2 regions of the Photobacterium swingsii genome follow, and region 1 is predicted to be linked to the other one. Evidence: predicted binding sites of a transcription regulator. Region 1 holds the regulator's gene; the other holds the start of a gene.

Region 1 (4,221 bases):
ATGCCAGGCTCTTTCACCCCATGGCAAGAGCTACCTGAAAATACCGATCTCTTATTTTATGAAGGCTTACATGGCGGGGTCGTCGACGGTGAAACCAATGTTGCGCAGCATGTTGATCTCTTGATTGGCATGGTACCAATCGTCAACTTAGAGTGGATTCAAAAAATTGTTCGTGACACCCGTGACCGCGGTCATTCTCGTGAAGCTGTAATGGAATCTATTGTGCGCTCGATGGATGATTACCTCAATTACATCACGCCGCAGTTTTCACGGACTCATATTAACTTCCAGCGTGTTCCCACCGTGGATACCTCGAACCCACTTAGCGCCAAAGGGATCCCGAGTTTAGATGAAAGCTTTGTGGTGATCCGTTTTCGTGGGATCAAGAATGTCGACTTCCCGTACTTATTGTCGATGATCCAAGGCTCATTCATGTCACGCCACAATACCTTGGTGGTACCGGGCGGCAAAATGAGCTTTGCGATGGAGCTAATAATGCGTCCTCTGATCCAGCAGCTGATTGAAACAGGGAAAATCGGCTAGTCGCGGTTTAATTGCCGTGTGAAACAAATAACAGCAAAACGGAGACCTCAAGTCTCCGTTTTTATCATGCTGCTACAGTTTACCTAGCAATAGATTTATGCGGCGATCACTTCGTATGAATGCGTCAATTCAACCCCTTCACCCAGCATCAAACAAACCGAACAATATTTCTCGAGCGAATTAGCGACGGTTGTTGCCACCAAGGCTTCATCAAGATCATGTCCCGTCACCACAAAATGCAAATTTGCCGAGGTAAAAATACGTGGGGCTGTCTCGCGGCGCACCGAGGAAATTTGTGCTTCGCAGCCCGTGATACGTTGATCTGCAGATTGTAAACCATCAACAACATCGACCGAACTACAACCACCAGCCGCCATCAAAACCAACTCCATTGGACTGGGTGCTTTTTCGCCACCATTGCCGTCCATCACCACACTATGACCCGAATTTGACTGGGCAAGAAAAGTCATTCCTTCTACCCATTTCACACGTGATTGCATTGCTTTCTCCTTAGTGTTTTGGCGTCAATTCTGCATAATCTAACAACCGTGTGATCATGTGCACACTTATGAGTACAAAATGACGATTTCAGATAGATCAATATCAAGAAATGCCCACCGAAAAAAGTTAAACTCTCAATTAATTATTCAAGTGAGCTTGCAGCCCAGCGGCTGACTTAATATCCTAACCAGCGAGCAATTCTATTGTTAAGCCCAGACTGAAATTATAGGGATGTCGTTGTTGGGCAACAAACGCAGAGGAAGTTAGTAATATGGTTCCAGGTAAACCTCAAACAGATCCAACACTAGAGTGGTTTCTTTCACATTGCCACATTCACAAGTACCCATCAAAAAGCACTTTGATTCATGCGGGTGAGAAAGCGGAAACTCTCTACTATATTGTAAAAGGTTCTGTTGCTGTTCTTATCAAGGATGAAGAAGGCAAAGAGATGATTCTTTCTTACCTAAACCAAGGTGACTTCATCGGTGAACTTGGCCTTTTCGAAGAAGGTCAAGAACGTACAGCTTGGGTTCGTGCGAAGACACCTTGTGAAGTTGCTGAGATTTCATTTAAGAAATTCCGTCAGCTAATCCAAGTTAATCCAGACATCTTGATGCGCTTGTCTGCACAGATGGCAACTCGCCTTCAAGTAACAAGCCAAAAAGTGGGCGACCTTGCGTTCTTAGACGTAACGGGTCGTATTGCACAGACGCTACTTAACCTAGCGAAACAACCTGATGCAATGACGCACCCAGACGGTATGCAAATCAAGATCACCCGTCAAGAAATCGGTCAAATCGTAGGTTGTTCACGTGAAACCGTTGGTCGTATCTTGAAGATGCTTGAAGAACAGAACCTGATTTCTGCACACGGTAAAACTATCGTGGTATACGGTACTCGTTAATCTGTTGATTTATCGATTATCACTAGAAAAAAGCCGCTTTTGCGGCTTTTTTTATATCGGAAAAACACCATACCTATGGCGTATATCTAAATCCAAATTTGCTAACCTTGTCACTGATTCTTCACTTGCTAACTACGCCACCTTTGCTACATTGTGCATAACAGACGTCGATGGACGACGTCACCTCTTCCCCGACAAAATCGGCATCATGGAGTTCGTGATATGGATATCGAACGTTTTTCTCCGTACAACACTAACACCCCACCACCGAGCGTGATTGCCCCACTACCCACAACTGTTGAGATGACAGGGTTCAGTGGCCAACGTCACTTTCTCGAACAACATATCTCATTAGCGAATACGCCGCAGCGCCAAGAAGGCTCGCAGTGGTCACCGCCTTTAGAAAGCCTGTATTAAGCCACAGATAGAACAAAGGCCATGCTATCAACATGACCTCTGCGTGAAACGCTGGGATTGGCCGGAACATTGCACTCTAGCTGTCGGTACTTTCAAAGATCTTATCCGCCGACGCAGCGACAAATCCGGTATAAAGCTCACCATCGGCTTGCGGGTAGCGCTTGGCAAATTCATAAAAACCACCAGGGATCGTTTTTACCCCATCTAAAAAAGCGACAGGGACTTTATCTGCCATGGTAGAAGACTGCTCTAACATCTCTTCAGGACTGCCTTTCACTTCTCCACCCGATACATTGATGGCAAAGCCATTATGTGCCAATAAGTGATTCACCTCGGCCACTTCAGTAAATTGTTCTAGTTGGTTAATGCTAACCGTAAAGTGATTCGCGCCAAAGCCATGCGCCGCTAACCACCCTGCATATTCACTCTCTGCGGCTAACATCTCATACGTTTCAAAATCAATGTCCCACAAACGGCCGCCATACAAGAAGGCAGGATCTTTCACCGCTTGCTCTGGCACTTGATCAATCAAACTACGTACCGATTGCTGCAATAATGAGGAACACTGACCCACCAATAGCTCACTAATAAACACTTTTGGCGCCGCAGGGTTTGGGTGTTCAAAATGCTCAGCGTAGAGTTTTTTAGACTCAAAATGGTAAGTGCCACAAGGTTTGTAACCAATCGCAATAAAGGGTGCGGCTAGCACATCCAGTCCGACTTTCGGTAAGTTAAATGTGCGCAACGCAATATGGTCATTCAGTAGCGGCTCATCTTCGGTCAGTAATGTATGTACTTGATCCGCTGATGGGCACAGGCGTTGAATATAGTCTTGCCATAAGTTGTTAAACAGTTGCTCTACTCTTTCCATGTTGAGATGCTCCCCGCTGGTGATGGATGTAGAAGTGCCCTGATTCGACCTAATCAGTATGGCACTTCTTTTTTAGTTTGATGATGTCTGCTCAACTTGCTTACAAAGTAATACCTGGCGATAGCTGTGCAGGTAGCTCAGCTTGTTCACCCTCCATCGATGCCATAGGGTACGCACAGTAGTCAGCGGCATAGTAAGCACTCGGACGTAAGTTACCTGATGCGCCAGGACCACCAAATGGAGCATCCCCACTCGCACCAGTCAGCTGACGGTTACGGTTCACTATGCCTGCACGGATATGGTCAATAAAATATTGCCACTCACTATCATCGGTGGAGATCAAACCAGCCGATAAGCCGTAGCGGGTATTATTTGCCAAGGTAACGGCTTGGGCTAAATCCTCGTAACGTACGACTTGCAATAATGGACCAAAGTATTCTTCATCAGGCAAGTCAGCAATGGCACTCACTTCAATGATGGCCGGTGAGACAATCGCCCCTTGACCACGTTTCGCTTCAAGCAGAACCTCTCCCCCAAGGCGCACCAAATTCGCTTGCGCGGCAATAATGCCATCAGCAGCTTGTATTGATATTTGTGGCCCCATAAAAGGCTGAGGATCAGCAAATGGCCCATCAATGCGTAGCTGCGCCGTTGCTTCAACTAAGCGCGCAACAATGGCATCACCCACTTCACCTTTGGGTAAATACAAACGGCGGGCACAGGTACAACGCTGGCCAGCGCTAATGAACGCTGATTGAATTATGGTGTATACCGTGGCTTCCACATCACCGTGGGCATTTGAAATCACCATAGGGTTATTGCCGCCCATCTCCAATGCCAACATTTTGCCGGGTTGCCCTGCAAATTGGCGATGAAGAATGTGTCCCGTATTCGCACTCCCCGTGAACAGCAAGCCATCAATCCCTGTTGAACTCGCCAGCGCTTCACCGGTTGGGCGAGAGCCTTGCACTAGGTTAATCACACC
Region 2 (4,221 bases), 370 kb from region 1:
AGATCAAGCATCACTTGAATCACTTCCATCCTTTGGTGCCATTTAGCCCAAGTGCGTTTGAAGGTGACAACGCTAGCTATGCGGTTGAATGGCTGCCTGCGGCAGAGCGTAAAGGGCAGGCAGGACAAGCTTTCCAACTTTCGGCACTGGAACCAGAGCCGCTGGCTGATGACAAAGTGCTAGAGCTTGATTTATCTGAACTGCAACGTTTTTGGCGTTTGCCTGTACGTTACTTCTTTAATCGCCGTTTAAAAGTCTTCTTTGAGCCACCTATGGGCATTACAGAAGATGATGAACCATTCACGCTTAACGGCTTAGACGGTTACTTAATGCGGGAGCAGTTATTGCAACAACTCTTGGACGCCAAGTTAGCAAACCAAGATGAAAATGCTGTCTTCGATGAGTTCTCGGCGCAACAAAAAGCGGCTGGACGGCTACCTGTTGCGGCGTTTGGGGATTTAGATTTAGCGATCACCCGCAATGATGTCTTGGCGCTCACCGAGCAGATTTTCCCGTTAATTCATGCTCCTTTAGATGATCAGGAAGTTGACTTAACCTTTAGTTATCAAGGTCACAAGGTGAACCTACAAGGTTGGCTTAAGCAAGGTTATCAATCCGGCTTGGTACGCTATCGTAGTGGTAAAATACGAGCCCAAGATCTGCTGATTGCATGGATCGATCATCTCTGCTTGGCGGCAATGCAGCCGCAAAACCCAAATCAAGTTCAGGCTCAGAAGATAACGCACTTGATTGGTAATGATGAATACCGGCGTTTGCTTCCTATTGATGCTCAAACTGCACGCCAGTATCTACAAGACATTATCGAGCTGTATTTTGATGGCTTAAATCAACCATTAGCGTATTTCCCTAAAACAGCACTGGCAGGGATCCAAGCGAGGATCGGGCGCGATGGAAGTTTCAAAGATGACGACGAGACTATTCAAAAAGCCTTGAAGAAAATGGCTGATACCTTCAATGATGGTTACTTATTTGCTGGTGAAGGTGCAGACAGTTATATCGCACGCGTATGGCCAGTATGGGATGATAATGTGGCCAATGATGCGTCACAACTCGCCAGTAGAATATTGCAAGCTGCGGTACTAAATAGTGAAAAAGTAGAAGAATAGCGAGGAAGTAGTGTGGCCGTCAGCAAATCATTCTTATTTGTAGGGTGTTCGCTGTACGGCCACCGGTCCAGAGGTGACCACGTTTCTGGCTGCGATACTAACCAAAGCGATAGCGTTAAACTGTGAGAAGTCTCTCACATTGATAGATAGAAAACTTATTCAAGCAGGCGAGTGTTTATTTCTAAGTTGTTGATCACATTAGATCGTGATGAATAACGAGCTAAACGCTAACTGAAGATATTCAGCAAGGTGAACCTTGATGACACCAAAGATATTACCTAGCGTCAGCGCAATGTTAGTTGCGCCAACACAACGATCACTAACAGTAAAATCCAACGTAGAGAAGGGCAACGGGGATGAATAATAACGCAAATACACTGCACCCGATGACGTTTCCTCTGCACGGGGCGCGTTTAATTGAAGCTTCAGCTGGGACAGGAAAAACCTTTACCATTGCCAGCTTATATTTACGCTTGCTGTTAGGTCATGGCAGTGCTGATAGCCGTCATAAGGTTGAACTCAATGTCGATCAAATTTTGGTGGTGACCTTTACTGAAGCGGCTACCGCAGAGTTACGCGATCGTATTCGTGCTCGTATCCATGATGCACGCTTAGCGTTTAGCCGTGGGGTGAGTAATGATCCTGTGATCCAGCCTTTGCTTGAAGAGATTCAAGATCATAAAACGGCCGCTCAAATTTTATTACAAGCCGAGCGCCAGATGGACGAAGCGGCCATCTATACCATTCACGGTTTTTGTCAGCGGATGCTGACTCAAAATGCGTTTGAGTCGGGCAGTCGTTTTAATAATGAATTCGTGACTGATGAAAGCCAGTTAAAAAGCATGGTGGCTGCGGATTATTGGCGTCGTACTTTTTATCACTTACCGCATGCCTTGGCACAAGAAGTTCGTAATATTTGGTCATCACCAGCAGCCTTATTGAAAGATTTAGGTGGCAGTTTAACCGGCGCGCCGGTGAAGCTCAGCATCGATGCGATGACGGAATCCTTGGCCGATCTTCACCAACAAAATCTGCAGCGCTTGGATAGTTTGAAAGCCCTATGGTGTGAACACCAAGCAGATTTAGAACCTTTAATTGCGGGTTCTGGTGTCAACAAACGCAGCTATACCAAAAAAAGTTTACCAACTTGGTTAGAGCAAGTGTCGCAGTGGGCAGCAACGCCAACGGTGAACTATGACTTGCCCGATAAGCTTGAGCGTTTTCATCAGCAGATCTTGATTGAAAAATCGAAAGATAACCCGCCAGAGCATGAAGTGTTTGCCGCGGTTGCTGAGTTATTGGATAACCCGGCTAACTTACGCGATCCGCTATTAGCTCATGCGATTGCAGAGTGTCGAGAATTACTGGCGCAGGCCAAGCAACGTAAAGGCTGGTTATCGTTTGATGATTTGCTGACGCAGTTGTCGGCAGCAATTGATAACGACAGTGATGACTTATTAGTGGATCGCATTCGCAGCCAATATCCAGTGGCAATGATCGATGAATTCCAAGATACCGATCCGCTGCAGTACAGTATTTTCAGTAATATTTATACCACAGACACAGCCAAACAAAGTGGTTGTGGCTTGTTCATGATCGGTGATCCGAAGCAGGCTATCTACGCGTTCCGTGGTGCGGATATTTTTACCTATATTCAAGCGCGCCGTCAGGTAACTGATCACTACACCCTAGGGACAAACTGGCGTTCAACCGCCGATATGATCGCTTCGGTCAATCAGGTATTTGAGCATCCTGATAGCCCATTTATGTATGACCAAGATATTCAGTTTTTATCGGTTGATCATAGCCCTAAAGCGCCAGATCGTAGCTGGTGGCTCGCTGGTCAGGCACAGCATGCGCTGACGTTTTGGCATCAAGAGAGCTTGGATGGTAAACCTGTTACCAAAGGTAATTACCAAGAGGTAATGGCGGAGGCGACGGCTGCTAAAATCCAAGATATTTTGACCCAATCGCAGCAAGATAGCGCCTATTTCCAAGATAAAGACCACAAGAAAGCGATTCAAGCGGGCGATATTGCCGTTTTGGTGCGCACAGGGAGCGAAGGTAAATTAGTCCGCCACGCGCTGGCCGAGCAAGGCATTGCCAGTGTGTATTTATCTAACCGAGATAGTGTGTTTGGCAGTGCTGAAGCGGCCGATATTCAGCGGTTGTTACAAGCAGTATTAACCCCTGAAAATGAACGAGCACTGCGGGCGGCGTTAGCATCGAGTTTATTTGCTTATACCGCGGCGGATTTGGATTTATTGAATAACGATGAAACCCGCTGGGAAACCGCGGTGACTGAATTTAGAGATTACCGTAAATTATGGTTAAGCCGTGGTGTGATGCCAATGCTCCGTGCGGTGATGAGCCGCAATGCCATTGCTGAGCGATTATTAGCAGAAGACGGTGGTGAACGGCGTTTAACGGATTTACTGCATATTGGTGAGTTATTGCAGCAAGCTAGCCAAACACTTGATAGTGACTATGGCTTACTGCGCTGGTTAGCGGAACATGTTGCTGAACCTAATGGCAATGCTGACGATCAAATCCAGCGATTAGAATCTGAACGTAACTTGGTTCAGATCGTGACTATCCATAAATCCAAAGGGTTGGAATACGATTTGGTGTTTATGCCCTTTGTGTGCAGTTATCGTGCGGCCAGTGAAGCGAAGTACCACGATGAGCAGCAAAACTTGACCATTTTGGATATTACTAAGCAAGCTGATTCGTTAGAGAAGGCTGATAAAGAACGGTTAGCCGAAGACTTGCGTCTGATTTATGTGGCATTAACACGGGCGGTGTACGGCTGTTTTGTGGGTATGGCGCCGATTCGCAATGGTCGCAGTACCAAAGAGCCAACTGGCTTACATCAATCTGCGATGGGGTACTTGGTACAAAATGGTCAAGAAGGGGGGATTAGCGATCTGGAGATCGCACTGGCGAAGCTAGCGGAAAGCCTCCCTGCAATAACAGTGGCAGAGCCGCCTGTATTACCGAGTGATAAGTGGCAAGCCATCGAAGAGGATGCTCCTGCATTAATGGCCAACCAATTTAACGCCAGCATTGAACGAAACTGGTGGATGACCAGCTA

What was found. The regulator CRP, encoded in region 1, controls carbon source genes, mostly activating them, when cyclic AMP is high. The targets are predictions, from matches to a motif close to TGTGANNNNNNTCACA.
Region 2: the regulator CRP is predicted to act here: its motif matches at 1,249-1,264, upstream of recB (exodeoxyribonuclease V subunit beta).

The regions. Positions count from the first base shown of each region.
Region 1 is NZ_AP024852.1:265,332-269,552, reverse strand. It holds gene OCU77_RS01245 (phosphoribulokinase) at 1-543, shown strand, start outside; gene OCU77_RS01240 (OsmC family protein) at 639-1,043, opposite strand; gene crp (cAMP-activated global transcriptional regulator CRP) at 1,316-1,948, shown strand; gene OCU77_RS01230 (hypothetical protein) at 2,171-2,365, shown strand; gene OCU77_RS01225 (DUF1338 domain-containing protein) at 2,442-3,236, opposite strand; gene astD (succinylglutamate-semialdehyde dehydrogenase) at 3,337-4,221, opposite strand, start outside.
Region 2 is NZ_AP024852.1:639,263-643,483, forward strand. It holds gene recC (exodeoxyribonuclease V subunit gamma) at 1-1,127, shown strand, start outside; gene recB (exodeoxyribonuclease V subunit beta) at 1,484-4,221, shown strand, end outside.